4 regions of the Virgibacillus salidurans genome follow, and region 3 is predicted to be linked to each of the others. Evidence: riboswitches for the same ligand, from Rfam matches in the RefSeq annotation. Region 3 holds a riboswitch; each other region holds the start of a gene.
What was found. A riboswitch is a leader RNA that binds a small molecule or an ion and turns the genes downstream of it on or off. The one in region 3 is predicted to bind thiamine pyrophosphate.
Positions count from the first base shown of each region.

Region 1: another riboswitch for thiamine pyrophosphate. It lies ahead of thiT (energy-coupled thiamine transporter ThiT); the one in region 3 lies ahead of thiW (energy coupling factor transporter S component ThiW).
Region 2: another riboswitch for thiamine pyrophosphate. It lies ahead of KFZ58_RS02725 (YkoF family thiamine/hydroxymethylpyrimidine-binding protein); the one in region 3 lies ahead of thiW (energy coupling factor transporter S component ThiW).
Region 4: another riboswitch for thiamine pyrophosphate. It lies ahead of thiW (energy coupling factor transporter S component ThiW); the one in region 3 lies ahead of thiW (energy coupling factor transporter S component ThiW).

Region 1 covers NZ_CP074373.1:1,529,985-1,534,267, reverse strand. Annotated here, with positions in the region: partial or broken gene KFZ58_RS07910 (hypothetical protein) at 1-937, opposite strand, end outside; gene KFZ58_RS07905 (YflT domain-containing protein) at 1,078-1,428, shown strand; gene KFZ58_RS19165 (hypothetical protein) at 1,463-1,594, opposite strand; partial or broken gene thiT (energy-coupled thiamine transporter ThiT) at 1,669-2,240, opposite strand; TPP riboswitch at 2,345-2,446, opposite strand; partial or broken gene KFZ58_RS07895 (M3 family oligoendopeptidase) at 2,519-4,283, opposite strand, start outside.
Region 2 covers NZ_CP074373.1:492,564-496,846, forward strand. Annotated here, with positions in the region: gene KFZ58_RS02720 (M20 metallopeptidase family protein) at 1-795, shown strand, start outside; gene KFZ58_RS02725 (YkoF family thiamine/hydroxymethylpyrimidine-binding protein) at 841-1,431, opposite strand; TPP riboswitch at 1,539-1,643, opposite strand; gene KFZ58_RS02730 (hypothetical protein) at 1,802-1,990, shown strand; gene KFZ58_RS02735 (cupredoxin domain-containing protein) at 2,071-2,370, opposite strand; gene KFZ58_RS02740 (SHOCT domain-containing protein) at 2,634-2,831, shown strand; gene trpA (tryptophan synthase subunit alpha) at 3,000-3,773, opposite strand; gene trpB (tryptophan synthase subunit beta) at 3,775-4,283, opposite strand, start outside.
Region 3 covers NZ_CP074373.1:240,988-245,270, forward strand. Annotated here, with positions in the region: gene KFZ58_RS01350 (DUF485 domain-containing protein) at 61-408, shown strand; gene KFZ58_RS01355 (solute symporter family protein) at 405-1,949, shown strand; TPP riboswitch at 2,062-2,173, shown strand; gene thiW (energy coupling factor transporter S component ThiW) at 2,316-2,795, shown strand; gene thiM (hydroxyethylthiazole kinase) at 2,998-3,777, shown strand; partial or broken gene KFZ58_RS01370 (Lin0512 family protein) at 3,942-4,283, shown strand, end outside.
Region 4 covers NZ_CP074373.1:417,784-422,066, forward strand. Annotated here, with positions in the region: gene thiM (hydroxyethylthiazole kinase) at 1-503, opposite strand, end outside; gene thiD (bifunctional hydroxymethylpyrimidine kinase/phosphomethylpyrimidine kinase) at 500-1,306, opposite strand; gene thiW (energy coupling factor transporter S component ThiW) at 1,362-1,847, opposite strand; TPP riboswitch at 1,928-2,045, opposite strand; gene KFZ58_RS02295 (alcohol dehydrogenase catalytic domain-containing protein) at 2,108-3,241, opposite strand; gene KFZ58_RS02300 (aminoglycoside phosphotransferase family protein) at 3,459-4,022, shown strand; gene KFZ58_RS02305 (hypothetical protein) at 4,085-4,283, shown strand, end outside.

The sequences.
Region 1 (4,283 bases), 1.3 Mb from region 3:
GTGATATGGTTCGAGATATAATCCAATGCATGCTCACGTCCAAAAGCGACAGTGGATAATAACAATAGAATTACAGCAACTCCACCAATAAAAGCTGCTCCATCGCCACCTTCAAGTCCACTCATTCTGCCGGATATAAGCTTTTCGTAAACCATGTAAACCACAACGCCCACGAGAACTAATGGGACCAGAACAGCAAATAACTTACTCCACATCGTTAAATGCAAGGACTGTGGTTTATTTGTTGATGCTGTTGTCGACTGTAATTTCTCAAGATCAATGTCATTTAATTTATCCTCTTTGGAACGGATTGATTTTCGATAGAGAAAATATGCCAAAAGGATCGCAGTCCCCCAGCTATTAAAGATAGCACTAACGCTTTATCGGCAACCAAAGCAGTGTCAATGCCAGCAGAAGTAGCTGATAGACTAGGTGCTACTTGCACAATATAATCAGAGGAAAGAGCCATTCCCTGACCGGAAATAGCAATCGCAACTGCAGCTGTCATTACAGGCAACCCTGCCCTTACTGCAGCAGGAACAAGTAAAGCGCAAATTAAAGGAACAGCGGGTGTCGGCCAGAAGAAAAGCGAAATAACATACGTCACGCCAACAAGAACAAAATAAGAAACATGCCCATTAATCATCATCTTCTGGATGGGCTGAATCATTTTCCGGTCTGCACCAAGATCACGTAAGGAATGCAGAAGCGCCAACATAAAAGTAATGATTAAAAATATGCTGAAAAGCTCCTGAGCGGCTACAAGATTCGCATTAAAAATGGCTGTAAATCCTTCAATGATACTTCCTTTGTATACCCAAGCAATTACAAATGTCCCTAACAGTGAAGGGAGTACAACACCTCTTCGAAAAATCATTGTTCCTATAATCGCAAGTGTAAATAAACCATACAACCAGTGAGCAATAGTCAGCTCCATATACGCTTCCTCCCATGATGAATAGTTCTATAGCCTATGCATGGAAGAAGAAAAGCGCGACAAACAAAAGGGAGCTTAACATGTTTTAGTTAAATGATAGATGGGAATGTTAATTATATAAAGCGAAGGAGGAGTTAAATATGAAACCATTCATTAAAGGATATTTCAATGATGAACACTTAAAAACAGATGTAAGTATATTAAAAGATAAAGGCATAGATAAAGATGATGTTTATATTCTATCACATGATGATGATAGAACAGATCGCGTTGCAGGCGGTGCTGATGCAAATACAATTGGTTTAAGCGAAATGGACTTCAAGGAAGCAGTTGGAAATATGTTCAACAGTAAAGGCGATGAATTAAGAACAAAACTTGAAGAAATGGGCTTCACCCAAGCAGAAGCAGAAAACCATGAAGAAGAAATGGACGAAGGCAAGATTTTCTTGATCGTAACCAACAATGAGAATGTAGGTAGCTACCTATTTTAAGATAGATAGGACAACCCAGTTTGCGGTTGTCCTTTTAATTTTCATTTTGCGGAACACAGTCTTCGCATAAAAGTTGCCCATCTTCATGTACCCCAGCAAAAAATCCGTCTTCACAATATACATTTTTCCCGCATGTTTGGCACGGACCAATTAATTCATGCATCATTTATCTCCACCTTTATATATAAAGGTAACCTCTAACTTGGAGGTTACCTTAACGCGAGCGAATAATCAATATTTTTATGCCGCCTTTAGTAATGTCTTTGGCTGCTTATGGAATAGAAAGAACACAATTGCGGTACACAATATAAATGAAGGAAGCATGTAGGATATATTGTAAACGAGTGAATAGATCCAGACAGGCTGCCCCTCAATCGCAGACTCAAAGAACACAATACCGGCAAAATAATGTGCGATAAAACGTAGACTTGATGCCAAGAGCACGCCTAACGTGATATAAGAAAGATAAGCTTTTGTTCTACCATCTTTAACCGCTTGCTGAACTTGACTGGCAAAAACACCTGCAAAGCCAAGGACCGTAAAGGCAAGCCCGTATTCAATCAGCCCTTGCAGCGGGTGCAGGATGTAAGCTGTACCTACAGCAACCTGCAAGATCCCCATAAAAACCCGGACACGAGTCCTCCTTTTAGTCCCCAGCGGAATGCGACAATAAAAATTGGTATCATCGCAAATGAAATGGAGCCACCCATCGCCCATATTTTAAAGGATAGGCCCGGGATAATATCCAGAAGCAATGCGAGTGACGTGAAAATCGCGACCTCAATTAGAAATAATATCTTGTTGGAACTCAAACGTTACTACCTCCCCTTTTTAAAGCAATTTCAAATCACACAAAAAAAGCAATGCCAAGGGGAAGACTTCCTGATGGAGGAATCTGCTCACATTACTTTTTATTCCATCAAAAAACCACCATCCCTACGCTAGTACTAACTAACAGGTTCGAAGGGTAAGAACAAAATCGTTCACTCTCAGCCAAATGGCTCCCCCTGTAGGCTTTTCATTCACTTTCTTTGTTATCATCATTGTACCTTATCTATCAGACTATGACAATGGATACTCAGCTTTTTAGTTATAGTTCCATAAATTCTTCTACATCATTGATACATAATTGAATAGCATTCTCCCAGAAATCCGGTTTCGTTAAATCTACATTCAGATGTTTTTCTGCCAAATCTTCCACGTTCATGCTGCCTGTATCACACAATAATGCGATATAATCATCTTCAAAGCTGCCGCCTTTTTCCTTCGCATGCGCATAGATACCAAGGCTGAATAAATAACCAAACGTATAAGGGAAATTATAAAACGGTACTCCTGTAATATGGAAATGTAATTTCGAAGCCCAAAAGTTTGGATCATAGTCTGTAACTGCATCATTGTATGCTTCTTTCTGAGCCCCAACCATTAACTCATTTAATCGGTTAACAGAGACCATCCCCTGTTTACGTTCTTCATAATAGCGATTTTCGAAAATAAACCGTGCATGGATATTCATGAAAAATGCCACACTCCGTTTAATTTTATCTTCCAACAACGCCTTTTTCTCGTCACTATTTTTTGCATTTTTAACAGATGCATCAGCTACAATCATTTCTGCAAATGTTGAAGCAGTTTCAGCAACATTCATCGCATATCCTTGATTTAATCCATTAACATCATTCATAACATGTTGATGATACGCATGTCCAAGTTCATGGGCCAAAGTCGCGATATTGGACGGAGTACCGGAATACGTCATGAAAATCCGTGTTTGTTCACTGTCCGGAAAACTTGTACAAAATCCTCCCGGGCGCTTTCCTGGCCGGTCTTCTGCTTCAATCCACCGTTTGTCAAATGCCATTTGTGCGAAATCGGCCATCTTCGGGCTGAATTCACGAAAATGGTCAATAATAAATTCTGCCCCTTCTGTATAACTCGATTGTTTAACTGAATCTGTCAAAGGTGCTCCAACATCGTACATACTTAATTTTTCTAATCCTAATAGTTCCGCTTTCTTCTTTAGATAATCAACAAAATGACTTTTGTTGTTTGTGATAGCAGTCCACATCGTATCAAGAGTTTCTTTCTTCATTCGGTTAATGGCTAATGGTTCTTTTAACACACTTTCCCAGTTACGGTGTTTATATTTCTGTAGACGGAACCCAGCCAAATGATTCAGTGTCTGGGCAAATAAATCAGCCTGACTGCTCCACGCTTTATCCAATTGTTCGGATACATGTTTACGTACAGATCTTGCCGGGTTGCTTAATTTATTGGAAGCCTGTCCGACAGAATAAGATTTAACCTCCCCATCCTCTTCAATCTCAACACTCATATTTCCGACTATTGTTCCATACATCTGATTCCACGCATGATAGCCGTCAACCGCCAAATCATTCATTAATACTTCTTCTTTTACAGATAATTGCTTTTTCGCTTGTTCTCTACTTTCATTTAATATAAAAGAAAGTTCCACTAGCTCCGGCTGGGTCAGCAGTTCTTCCCATGTTCCATCATTAATTGCAGCTAAATTTTGATTAAAATTTGTTCGGATCCCGCTCATTTCAGCCTTTAGAACATTACGCTGTCCTTCTAAAAGATTTGCTTTTTCATCCTTCACATCCTGTGCAGTTAAACAGCTGACAAAAGCAGAAGCTTCACGTAATTTTTTCATCGCACTTTCAAGCTGCTGAACAATGACAAGCAGATCCTGATTATTTTCTTTTCCTGATGCTGGGGTATAATTATTTACAGTAGCTGCAAGCTTTTCCATATCATTTCTTATGTTATTGACATATGTATGAAATTCCTCAGACTCGCTGCCCCAGGAAAAATAACATCCAGATCCCATGTTG
Region 2 (4,283 bases), 250 kb from region 3:
GATGAAATCCCGGGAACAGTCGTATTTGTTCATCAATTTGGCGAGGAGGCGACCCCTGGTGGAGCTAAGCTAATGATCGAGGACGGCTGTCTGGATGATGTTGATGTTATTTATGGTGCGCATGTTATGGCAACAGAAGAATTTGGCACAGTTAAGGTGAAAGAGGGGTATAATTCCTCCGCGCAAGATGACTTTTTTATAAAAATTCATGGTAAGGGCGGACATGGTTCTGAACCAAGTGATACGATAGACCCGTTAGTAACAGGAAGCCAGCTGGTTGTAAACTTACAACAAATTATCAGCCGGAGAGTGAGCCCACAAAGTGCTGCAGCAGTAACAGTTGGCTCGTTTGTCAGTGGGGACGCGACAAATGTGATTCCCGATTATTCTTCGATTAAAGGAACAGTTCGCACCTTTGATGAAGGAGCACGGACTATAATTGAGGAGTCAATGGAGCGAATTGTAAAATCTACATGTGAAGCAGCTGGAGCAGAAGTGGAATATGATTATGTGAAAGATTGTCCATCGATTTGGAATGATCCTCTCGAGGCGAAGCATGTGCAGGATAAAGCCGCGGCCCTCTTTGGTGAGGAGAATCTGAATCGATTGGATCCGATGACTGGGAGTGAGGACTTCTCATTCTACCAAAAAGAAATACCGGGTGTGTATTTTACGGTAGGCGGTGGAAATCCCGAACTGAACGCGACATTCCCGCATCATCATCCAAGATTTAATGTAGATGAGCGTGCCATGCTAAATATCGGAAAAATGTTCCTAAGTATTGTGTTGGACTAATAGTCAGCCACTTATTGAAATGAGTTCAGTAAGTGGCTGGTATTTTTATTTCTGGGATGGGCTATTGGCTGAGATGGAAACGGTCATAACAGTGTGGCTCGAACTAGCATTAACAGTTGCTTGAAAAACGTGTTCCAAACCATTAAATATTGCAACGGATTCCCCGTCCAGGCGAGTCGAATAATGGGCTGGTGAAACAGTAACATGCTTCTTCATTGCCTCAATCTGTTCATAAATCGTGTCCATATAATTTCCACCACCTAATGGATAAAGTGAAAATTTTGCTGCCACGGGCTGTTTAATATCTTTTATCTGAGCGCTGTTGAGAGGTTCCTTGTCTTCTGCCATATAAGCATTGCCTGAAGAATCCCCTGGACATCCCAGTGAATAGGTAGCTTGGAATGCAACATGCTCCCCGGTTTTTGCAGCATGTATGAAGATCGCTTTTGTCACATCAAATACGTGGGGAAGTTTTCCACGAACTGTGGTTGTCACGTCATCTGTCTTCATCCAAACCTTTGAGGTATCCACTTCATTTAATGCCTCTGTGATAATATTAATAAAATTATCACTCATCGGATGGATCGAAAAGCTAACTCCAGCAATGTTACTATCGTCACAATATTGATCTGTCATATGAAACTCCTCCTTCTTTTATTGGCAAAGAGGAACTAGAAAAAAAGACTGCATCCCCTGAGGGGAATGCAGTCTGCTTGAATGATTTATTATTAAAAAATGAAATACTCACGTCGACTGCACTTCCCCACGCTGGTATTACCCAGTTCGAGTATAAAGGGTCAGAACCATACAGTTCTTCTCAGCCATGTTTAGCTCCCCTAGTGCCCATGTTATTATGAAATTTTCTGTGTTTATTTTAACATACAGTGCTGGTGCCTGTCACGCCCCGGAATTTGTCGAATGGGATGTTGTTGCTCAAATTTGCCAATTTTCTGGGCTATAATGATAGTAGGTAGTGCAAGTATGAAGTTAGTAAGAGGTGGGCCTATTGAATAAAGTCCTTTTAGCAGATGATGAACAGCGGATGCTGGATTTACTAGCGTTGTATTTAAAGCTTTATGATTATACATACAAACAAGCTCTAGGAGGAAGGAATACCGGCTTTCCAATTGACCAACATCTAAAAACAGTTTGGGGCGTCGGGTATAAATGGATTAAAAAATCCTTAATTCTATGAAGAAGCCGTTAAACGTGTAGAACTTTTCTCCACAAACAAAAAAGAGCTATTCCCTATGAACAGCTCTTTTAACTATGCTATTATTCTACGACTAGGGTCGTTGTCATGTCATCATGGCCTTCGCCACATGGGATGTTACAATAGATTGTGTATTCTCCGGGTTCTTCGGGTATGAATGTTGTTTCACCTTCACCCTCAAGATGCATATCGAATTCATCAATGGAAATTCCGTGCATTCCTTCTTCATTGGTGAGTGTCAATGTAACTTCTGCACCAGCTGGTACTGTGTATCCTTCGCCCAGGTCAAAGTTCGTTGCAGTAATGTTTACTTCATTGGCAGCTGATTCACCTGATGATCCTGTCACCGTTGGCAGGCTCACTGCTGCCATCCCCACCGCATGCCGCAAGTACGAGAATTAGAACTAAAAATAATGTTGTAAGTAATTTTTTCATAAACATACCCCCAAAATATAGAATTTAAATACATTTACAATATTGATTATAGATAATAAATATGCATTTTCTGTGGAGAAGTTAAGACAAATGTATGAACATTCATTTTGAAGGGGATTTTTCATTGAAAAATGGAAATATGCTTAAAAATGCGTTGAAATGGTAATTGTATTATATAGAGGTGATAAAAATGGCAACAGAATCTATTATACGTATCATTTTGTCGATTATCGTTTTAATCGTTATTATCGTTATCCTTAGTCGTTTCAGGGTGAATAAAGGCAAAACACCTCCAGATGATTCACTTGAAGTGATGGAGAAACGGTTGGAAAACGGTGAAATAACGCAAGAGGAATATGATGAAGCGAAAAGAAGGCGTGGGAAATAATCAATATGAAAGCAGAATTATTATTCGTCATTTCCCGGGAAATAACGTGAGAATTCTACAATTATTTTCACGTAGGGTCATTCATAAAATGCGCCAATCACATATCATAAACCAATAAGTGATTGGCGCATTTTATTTGTTTCAAATCAACTTTTGTAACTTCTTGTTTTACAAACTACCATGAATCAACTTTTTAACTTCATCCGCTTCCCCGTCATGCAACAAGCTAACAATCCTGCTCCCCACAATCACGCCATCACAATAGGAGCTCAGGTTCTGTGCTTGTTCTGTGTTGGAAACGCCGAACCCTGCCAGTACTGGTACAGAGCTATTCCCTTTAAGCATCTGCAAGTAGTCTTTGACCTCAGCGTCATGTTCTGTGCGTGCCCCGGTAGTCCCTGTGACAGAAACAGCGTATAAAAACCCTTCAGACCGTTTTGCCAGTTCGACTAAACGCTCTTTCGGACTTGTCATCGCTGCAAGCCGGATAAAAGCAATCGCGTTTTCCTGTAAGACTTCCGTTAAAATCGCTTCCTCTTCCATCGGTAAGTCTGGGATGATAACACCGTCAACGCCGGAATCCATACAGTCAGCAGCAAATTTTTCCCGGCCATACGTAAATATCGGATTCACATATGTCATTAAAATAATTGGAACCGAACGTTTTTCCTTAAAATCTTGTAATTTCTTCAGTATGGAAGTGAGTGTTGTGCCGTTGTCCAATGCACGAATACCTGCATCCTGAATGGTCGGCCCGTCTGCAACCGGATCAGAAAATGGGATGCCGAGTTCAATGGCTGCCGCACCGCATTCCTGTAAAAATGTAATCCGTTCTTCTAAAATATCCAGTCCACCGTCACCAGCCATAATGTAAGGGACAAATATATTTTCATTAGCAGCTTGTTTTTCTTGTAAGGCCTGATCTATTTTCGATTTCCCCATCTTACTTTTCCTCCAATCTGTCTTTTACCTGTTCAACATCCTTATCACCGCGACCGGATAGACAAATGACCAGTGTTTGATCTTTATCCATTTCTTTAGCGAGCTTCATGGCATAAGACACAGCATGCGCGCTTTCCAGTGCAGGGATAATGCCTTCTGTTTTCGATAAATACTGAAAAGCATCAAGCGCTTCTTCATCTGTAATGGATACGTATTGAACACGCTCTGTTTTATGCAAATGGCTATGTTCAGGGCCAACCCCCGGGTAATCCAGGCCAGCGGAGATGGAGAAAGCCTCTTTGATTTGCCCGTCGCTATCCTGTAGTAAATGACTCAATGTGCCATGCAAGATGCCTGTATTTCCATTTGATAATGTAGCGGCATGATTACCAGTTTCCAGACCGGCACCTCCAGCTTCCACGCCAAATAATTTTACATTCTGATCCTCGATAAATGGATAAAACATCCCTATTGCATTACTGCCGCCGCCAACACAAGCAACAACCGCAT
Region 3 (4,283 bases):
GACAATAATGTGAATATTCAGCTTCGGCATATATTCAATGACAAAACAAGGAGGATACACATGGCTTTAGAAAAAGAATATCAGCAGCAGAAAGAGAAAGAAGTTGATTACGTAAAGGTTGCTAATAGCCCATCGTTTAAAAAATTTATGAAAGACAAGAAAAAATTTATTGTTCCATGGACGATTTTTTTCCTGATCTTTTACTTCTTGCTGCCGATTTTGACAACGTATACGACCTTTCTGAACACACCGGCGATCGGAGATATTTCCTGGGTGTGGCTGTTTGCCTTTGCCCAGTTTGTGATGACATGGGTGTTGTGTATGGTTTATGTGAAGAAGGCGAATACGTTTGACAAACAGGCGGATAAAATCATCGAAAAAATACAGAAAGGAGGTAATGATAAATGAGCCCGACAGTTATTATTCTCTTTCTTGCTATTGTCCTTCTGACGCTAGTGATTACCTATTTTGCTGCGAAACAGACCCAGACAGCCGGTGATTTCTATACCGCAGGCGGCGGTCTGACCGGGATGCAAAACGGGCTAGCCATTGCGGGAGATTACTTATCGGCTGCTTCCTTTTTGGGGATTGCCGGGGCAATTGCGCTTTATGGTTTTGACGGCTTCTTTTACTCGATCGGATTCCTGATTGCCTACCTGGTCGTCATGTTTCTGGTTGCCGAGCCGTTAAGGAATCTGGGTAAATACACGCTTGCAGATATGATCAATTCTCGCTTTGATGCGAGAAAGGTGAGGGGAGCAGCTGCATTTAGCACGGTGACGATCAGCACGTTTTACATGATCGCCCAGCTCGTTGGCGCAGGTGCCTTGATTCAGCTTTTATTCGGGATTGATTATTGGCTGGCCGTTCTGATTGTTGGTGTCATGATGACAGTTTATGTACTGTTTGGTGGGATGACAGCGACAAGCTGGGTGCAGATTGTGAAAGCTGTGCTTCTAATGGCTGGTATGGTTATCATGTCGTTTCTCGTTCTGCTCAGGTTCAACTTTAATATTGGACAAATGTTTACTGATATGAAAACGGCCACCAGTCATGGTGCGGCTTATTTGGAGCCGGGGCTGCAGTATACCGACTCGCTGGGGACGATCTCCCTGATGCTGGCACTTGTGCTTGGTACTGCTGGATTACCGCATATTCTCATGCGCTTTTTCACGGTAAGGGATGCTAAAACAGCAAGAAGCTCGGTCATTACGGCAACATGGGTGATCGGAGCCTTTTATATATTGACCTTATTTTTAGGGTTTGGTGCAGCGGCGTTTGTCGGGGAAAGTGCGATTCTTCAGGCCAACCCGGCAGGAAATATGGCAGCACCGTTACTGGCACAAGCAATTGGCGGAGATCTCCTGTTTGCTTTCATATCAGCGGTCGCATTTGCCACGATTCTGGCTGTGGTCGCGGGCCTTGTGCTCTCAGGAGCCTCGGCATTGGCCCATGACTTTTATGGGCAAATAATCAAAAAAGGAAAAGCGTCGGAAAAAGAGCAGGTAGTTGCAGCTCGTACGGCTTCCCTGATCGTATCGGTGCTGGCCATTGTTCTCGCGCTGTTTGCCCAATATCTTAATGTGGCGTTCCTTGTTTCACTTGCCTTCTGTATTGCGGCAAGTGCCAATTTGCCGGTAATCCTGTACACGGTTTACTGGAAACGGTTCAACACGTCAGGTGCCGTTACCGCGATGCTAAGCGGATTGATTTCAGCGTTGGTACTGGTGTCTATCAGTCCGAGTGTGTTTTCACCAGTCGAGGGAGCGGCATTATTTACCGGGGAGCCTATCTTCCCGCTGGATAATCCTGCACTCGTTTCCGTTCCAATAGGCTTCTTGGGCGGTTATCTTGGGACGATTCTTTCTAAAGAAAAAGATCTGAGACGCTATGCGGAGGTGAAGGTGAAGGCGAATACGGGTTATAAAGCCAGTGGATCAAGTCATTAAGGAGGAGGTGCTCTGTTCCGAGGAGACTCGAGGTTCTCCAACAACAATGGTTCCCGTAAATACTTGACAGACCCCTTTCTTGTGTTAGGATGAGAATAATAAGTTAATAAAAAGTAACTACTAGAGGTGCCCAAAATGCGGGCTGAGAGGAAAGCGTGGAGCTTTCCGACTCTTACAGACCTGATCTGGTTAATACCAGCGGAGGGAAGTAGTCGAAGAAATAAAATCGATTATTCGAGCCAGGTCTTATTTATAGACTTGGCTCTTTATTTTTTAGCTGTTTCCTAAATGATTGGGTCTGCGAGACAAATAAGAACAATTAATATGAAGAGCTAATCATTTTCTTGAAAAGGGGAAACACGATATATGAATCGAACACGAATGTTGACCATGATGGCCATTTTTGTGGCTATTGGAACAATTGGCTCTATTTGGTTTCCAGCACGTCTACTGATGGCGTATCCAGTTCAACATACCGTCAATGTTATGGCAGCTGTTATACTTGGAACAAAGCCAGCTGTAAGTGTTGCATTTATGATTGGGCTGCTCCGTGTTTTGACTGGCACTAGTTCGGTATTGGCTTTTCCTGGGGGAATGATCGGTGCCTTCCTTTCAGGGTATCTTTATAACAAATTTCGCAAATACAGGTGGGCAGTTATTGGAGAAATCATTGGGACCGGGGTCATTTCCTCATTATTTTCCGTTCCTTTTGCTAAGCTGCTAATGGGAAGTTCAGTTGGAGCCCTTTTTTTCATGCCGTCATTTTTGGTTAGTAGTATAACAGGTTCATTAATAGGGTGGATGATTGTTGCAAGAGTTAAAAAAATAAGCAAACATCACATTTAAGAAACATTATTTTAATCGCTTCCCTCGCATGTCATGGAAAAGGATTGATAAAATGACAAAAATACGATGCATTAACGATTACCGGAACGTATCTAACAGGAGGAGCAGGAATTCTCAATTTTGGTTTAACGAGTGGTCAGTAGGAGCAATTCTTCCCATAATTAAGTTTTCTTATTCAATTTTAAAAGAAAGGGGTCTTATCATGCAATACCTGATGAAAACAAGAAAAAAATCACCGCTGATCTATAATATTATGAGCGAAGTAGGTTCCAATTTTATAGCAAATGGATTGATAGCTGTGGGCACCTCTCCTTCGATTTCCAACATGCCAGAAGAAGCAGACGAAATGGCAAGGAAGGCGGATGCTGTTATATTAAATTTAGGAACTTTAAGCAAAGCCCGGGCAGAAGCAATGATGGTAGCAGGAAGAGCTGCAAATGAAGCGGGAGTACCGGTTTTTTTAGACCCCATAGCAATTGGTGCGACTGATTTTCGTACAACTGTGATTCATGAAATTCTGTCCGAGATTAAAATAGCTGCTATTTGTGCCAATGCCGGTGAAATTGCGGTTTTAGGCGAATCATTGGAAAAGACAACGAGTCCGGATAGTTCTCTTGAAGAAAATGATCCTTCCATTGCTGAAAAAGTGGCGCGAAAGTATGAAACGGTCGTTATTGCGACCGGCCAAACGGATATCGTCACAGATGGAAAAAGAACTTCCCTTTGTAAAAATGGACACGTCATGCTACAAAACATCACGACCAGTGGCTGCTTGCTCACCTCTGTTATCGGTGCATTTGCCGGTGTAGCTGGAGAAGATATTTACGAAGCAAGCATTGAAGCAGTAACGGGGTATGGAATTGCAGCGGAATTAGCCATGAAAACAGCGACAGGACCAGGTTCATTTATTCCGACTTTTTTGGATCAGTTATATTTTTTGAACGAGGACACCATTGCTGCTCATCAACACCTGGAACAATAAGTATACAACGATGTGAAGGAGTTGTGTAAATGATGCAGGAGTCATTGCTTGATAAGAAAACTGCCTCGTATTGATCGACTTACAGAATGATTTCTGTCACCCGATGGAACAGCTGGCTAACGCAAGGACATAACAATTATTATAGTTAATGGAGGAATTTCATTATGGAAAAAATTCTTTTTATAGAAACCGGTACTGGTCTCGATGTACATGGACAAGATGTCAATGTGGCAGCGTGTCGTGCTGTAAAGGACGCTATTCATTATAATTCAATGCTCGGTATTCGCAGTATGCTGCCTGATGGCGCATAAATAATATGAAGATAAATATAAAACTAGCGATTCCTCAAGATTTGGATCAATTAGAACACGACAAAATTAAGAGTATGGTTCCATATGGCCGTGTCTCGGTTGAGGTTATAACAGGCGGTATGGCAACGACAAGCGGCATTTTCCTTGAAGATCAGCAAGATAAAAATGATTTGATGTACATGGTGAATGCTGCAG
Region 4 (4,283 bases), 180 kb from region 3:
ATAATGTCTGTTTCTCCGGTTACGACAGCTGCCGTTTCATAGACTTCTGCAACCTTAACAGCAATTTCTTCAGCATTTCCATCCCCAACTGATTCAACACCTCTTGTTTCCCAGGGGATTTGTACAAGTTGGGCCATTTCACCTGCGTTTCCTTTGATTACGGTTGGCTTTACTTCTTCTAGGATTCTCTTAACGGCGGATTGGCGAAAAGAGGTGGCTGCAACTCCTACCGGGTCGAGTACTACTGGAATACCTTTTTCGCTTGCAGCTTTTCCAGCGAGAATCATTGCTGAAAGCTCAACGGATGTAAGTGTGCCAATATTAAGGAGAACCCCGTCGGCAGCAGAAGCCATTTCAGCAGCTTCTTCTTCTGCTTTTGCCATAACTGGTGCTCCACCAAAGGATAATAGACCGTTCGCTGTAAAATTCATGACAACCTGATTTGTCAGATGATGAATCAATGGACTATTTTCCCGTACCTCTTGAATAATGTTTGGATTCATTGTTTCACCGCCTCCTCTCTTGTTGCCCAATGATTGGTAGGACCGCTTCCGGAACCAAGTTCAAAGGAATGCTTAATTGCAGCTGTTACAAAATGTTTTGCTTTTTGAACAGCTTTCTGCAGTGGTATACCTTGACTTAAATAGGCTGTAATGGCAGCGGAATAGCTGCACCCTGTTCCATGTGTATTTTTTGTATCAATTCGATCAGCCGTAAAGGTGCTTATCGTCATGCCGTCATATAAAAAATCCACAGCTTTGCCAGACATATGGCCACCTTTAACAAGAGCTGCATCAGCACCGAAATCCTCAACAATTTTTTCCGCAGCCTGCTTCATGTCATCGGTTGTCTCAATTTTATCCCCGGTAATAAATTCAGCTTCCGGAATATTTGGTGTAACTAACGTTGTTAATGGCAAGAGGTTCTCACGTAAAAAATGACGCGAATCCTGATCGATCAGGGAGTCTCCACTTGTAGCAACCATAACCGGATCCATGACATAGAATGCATCCAGGTCTGAAACACGTTTTGCGATCACTTTCATCATGTCCTTATTTGCAATCATTCCTGTTTTAAATGCGTGAACCGGAATATCGGAAATCACGGAATCCAGCTGTTGTTCGATCATTTCAACGGGAAGATGGTGAACACGTTGGACGCCGGTTGTGTTTTGAGCAACAACAGAGGTAATTACAGACATGCCATAGCTTTTTAATTCCTGAAATGTTTTTAAGTCTGCTTGAATACCTGCCCCACCACTTGGATCTGTGCCAGCAATCGTAAATGCAGTTGGAATTTGTGTCATTTATAAATCCTCCTCTAATAGGTTTGAAAGTCTTAAAGCATAGTAGTTTCCTAGACTATATACGCACTAATTTTTCATAGTTTATCTTTGAAACAATAAACCAGCCAATCATTGCTCCAGTAATACTGCTCACTAGAAATGAAGGAACAAAGAATAATGCACCGACAGAACTTCCTATGAGAAGTTGAGCAAAAGGTACAGCAAATAGTGCACCAATGATCCCACTGCCAAATGCCTCACCAACTGTTGCCAACGCTCTTTTACCGAATTTTTGATAGAGATAACCGGCTAAAAAGGCTCCAACCATGCCGCCGGGGAATGCGAGTAATGTCCCGAGCCCCAGCATGTTCCTGAGCAGGCTGATCATAAAGGCGATAGCCACAGCCGGACCCGGGCCAAGTATGATGGCAGCCATGACGTTAATAGCATGCTGGACAGGGTATGCTCTTGCAACACCTGCGGGGAACCATAATAATTGTGCGGTAATGACTCCGATTGCTACGAAAACGGCCATCGTTGTCAGTAAGCGTGTTCGATTCATTAATTACCTCCTCTCAAGGGAGAGACCAAAAAAGCCAGATCCCGTGGGGGACCTGGCTTCGAATTTGAAGATAGATTAGACATTTCGTCTGACTACTTCCCTCCGCTGGTATGATCCAGATCAGGTCCGTAAGAGTCAGAAAGCTCACACGTGCTTTCCTCTCAGCCCACGTATTTTTGGGCACCCCTAGTAGTTACTATTTATTTGATTGTTCATTCATTTTCAGTTTAGCAAATAAATCTACATTTGTCATGGAATAGTTATGGCTTAAATATAACTTTAATACTTCCATCTTCTTTCTTATCAAAAATATCATAAACCTTCGATGCTTTGTCTAAGCCTACTCGATGTGTGATAATATCTGTTGGGTCGAATTGTTTGTTCTCAATCATTTCGTAAAGTTTTGGCATGATATTAATTACCGGTGCTTGTCCCATCTTTAAAGATACGTTACGTGTAAAGAAGTCTGCGAGTGGAAAATTATTTGCATCGCTTCCATACACTCCTGTTAATTGAACCGTACCGAATTTCCGTACAGCTTGTGAAGCGGTAATGATCGGGCTAATTGTTCCAAATTGATTGTCCATTTCAGACCCGAACTCTGTTTTAGGCGGTACGGTTCCGTCCATTCCAACACAATCAATGACAACATCAGCCCCACCTTTTGTATCTTCATGTAAAAGCTGTCCGATTTTTTCATATTCTTTAAAACTGTACGTTTCCACATTATTTGTTTTCTTCGCATGTTCTAATCGATGCTCTATCTGATCTACAGCAATTACTCTCTTTGCTCCTTTTAGCCATGCGAATTTCTGTGTCATCAACCCAATTGGTCCGCAACCTAAGATTATTACTGTGTCATTTTCTTTCACTCCACTATGCTCCACACTCCAATAGGAAGTAGGAATGACATCGGATAACAATAATACTTGCTCATCTTCCAGTTCACTTGACTCTGGTATTTTAAAAGATGAGAAGTCTGCATAGGGCACACGTAAATATTCTGCCTGACCGCCGGGATGATTCCCAAAGTCCTCGCCAAATCCAAACAAACCACCAGGTTCTCCGTGAGGGTTCGAGTTATCACATTGACTTTCCATTTGGTTATTACAGAAGAAGCAATCTCCACATCCAATGTTAAAAGGGATGACTACTCGGTCTCCCTTTTTCAAGTTTTTTACATTTGGACCGACTTCTTCAACAATTCCCATTGGCTCATGCCCAACAACATAATCATTTGCCGGAACGATCCCACCCTTATATAGGTGAAGATCTGATCCGCAAATTCCACTAGCGGTAATCCGGACAATCATGTCATCATTTTCTTGGATAGTTGGATCGTCGACTCTTTTCGTCTCCATTGCCTCTTTACCTTGAAATGTTACTGCCTGCATATTTTCACCATCCTTTAAATAGTTGGTTATAAAGCATATTTCCTTAATTGGGTGAATTTAAACGCAGGGGTTTTTGGCGATTTACTTAGAAGTATTATATAATCAGTCAAAAAAGATTAGAGTATGAAGGGGAGAAATAAAAAATATGTGGTGTTCCAGTAGTTTTAATGACAAAGCTTGAGGGAAGTGTTGAATTAAAGCCAAGGGGTATGCATGAATGGTTAGCTGGTCTTGCAGGTGTACTTGTAAAATTCATGCTGTTGAAGTCAGTGATTTTCCATGGATTTATTTTTCCTATAATGACATTTCAAAGGTTGAGATCCCGGAATGGTCTAGTGTTCCAGATGTATGGGAAAAGGCAATAGCTATTGCAAAAGGACCGCGCCCTAATGCTAAAAATAACTTCATCCATCGAGATTATTATCCTGCAAATGTGATGTGGCGTGATGGCGCAGTCAGTGGTGTCGTGGACTTTGTGAATGCCTGCCAAGGGCCATCAGGGATTGATATTGGACATTGCAGAGTAAACCTGGCGATGTTGTACGATGTTAAAACCGCTGATGGATTTTTAGATGCATATAATCGACTTGCCGGAAAAGCATTTACCTATGACCTCTATTGGGATCTTATTTCATTAATGGACATGCTTTCTGAAGAATATCCAAAAGTATACCCGGGCTGGAAGGAATTTGGTGTTATAGGATTAACGGATAAAATGATGGAGGAACGGTTGGATCAGTATGTCGTGCACTTGATGAGGGCGGTGAGTGAAAGTAAATAGATTTATATTTTTGATAGTTTTTTATATGTATCGTGGTATAATATTAGGAAAGGAGGGTGGATGTGCAGGAGAAATTAAATACTATTTTAGAACATTTGGAAATCCTACAACAAGGTCAAGTTCGATTTGAGGAAAACTTGAATACCTTTGGCAAGAGGCTGGATCGAGTTGAGCAAAATTTAAATACCTTTGGAGAGAAACTTGGTCAAGTAGAAAAAGTTAATAAATTCTTGCTGTTAATCAAACTCGTATGGAAGAAAG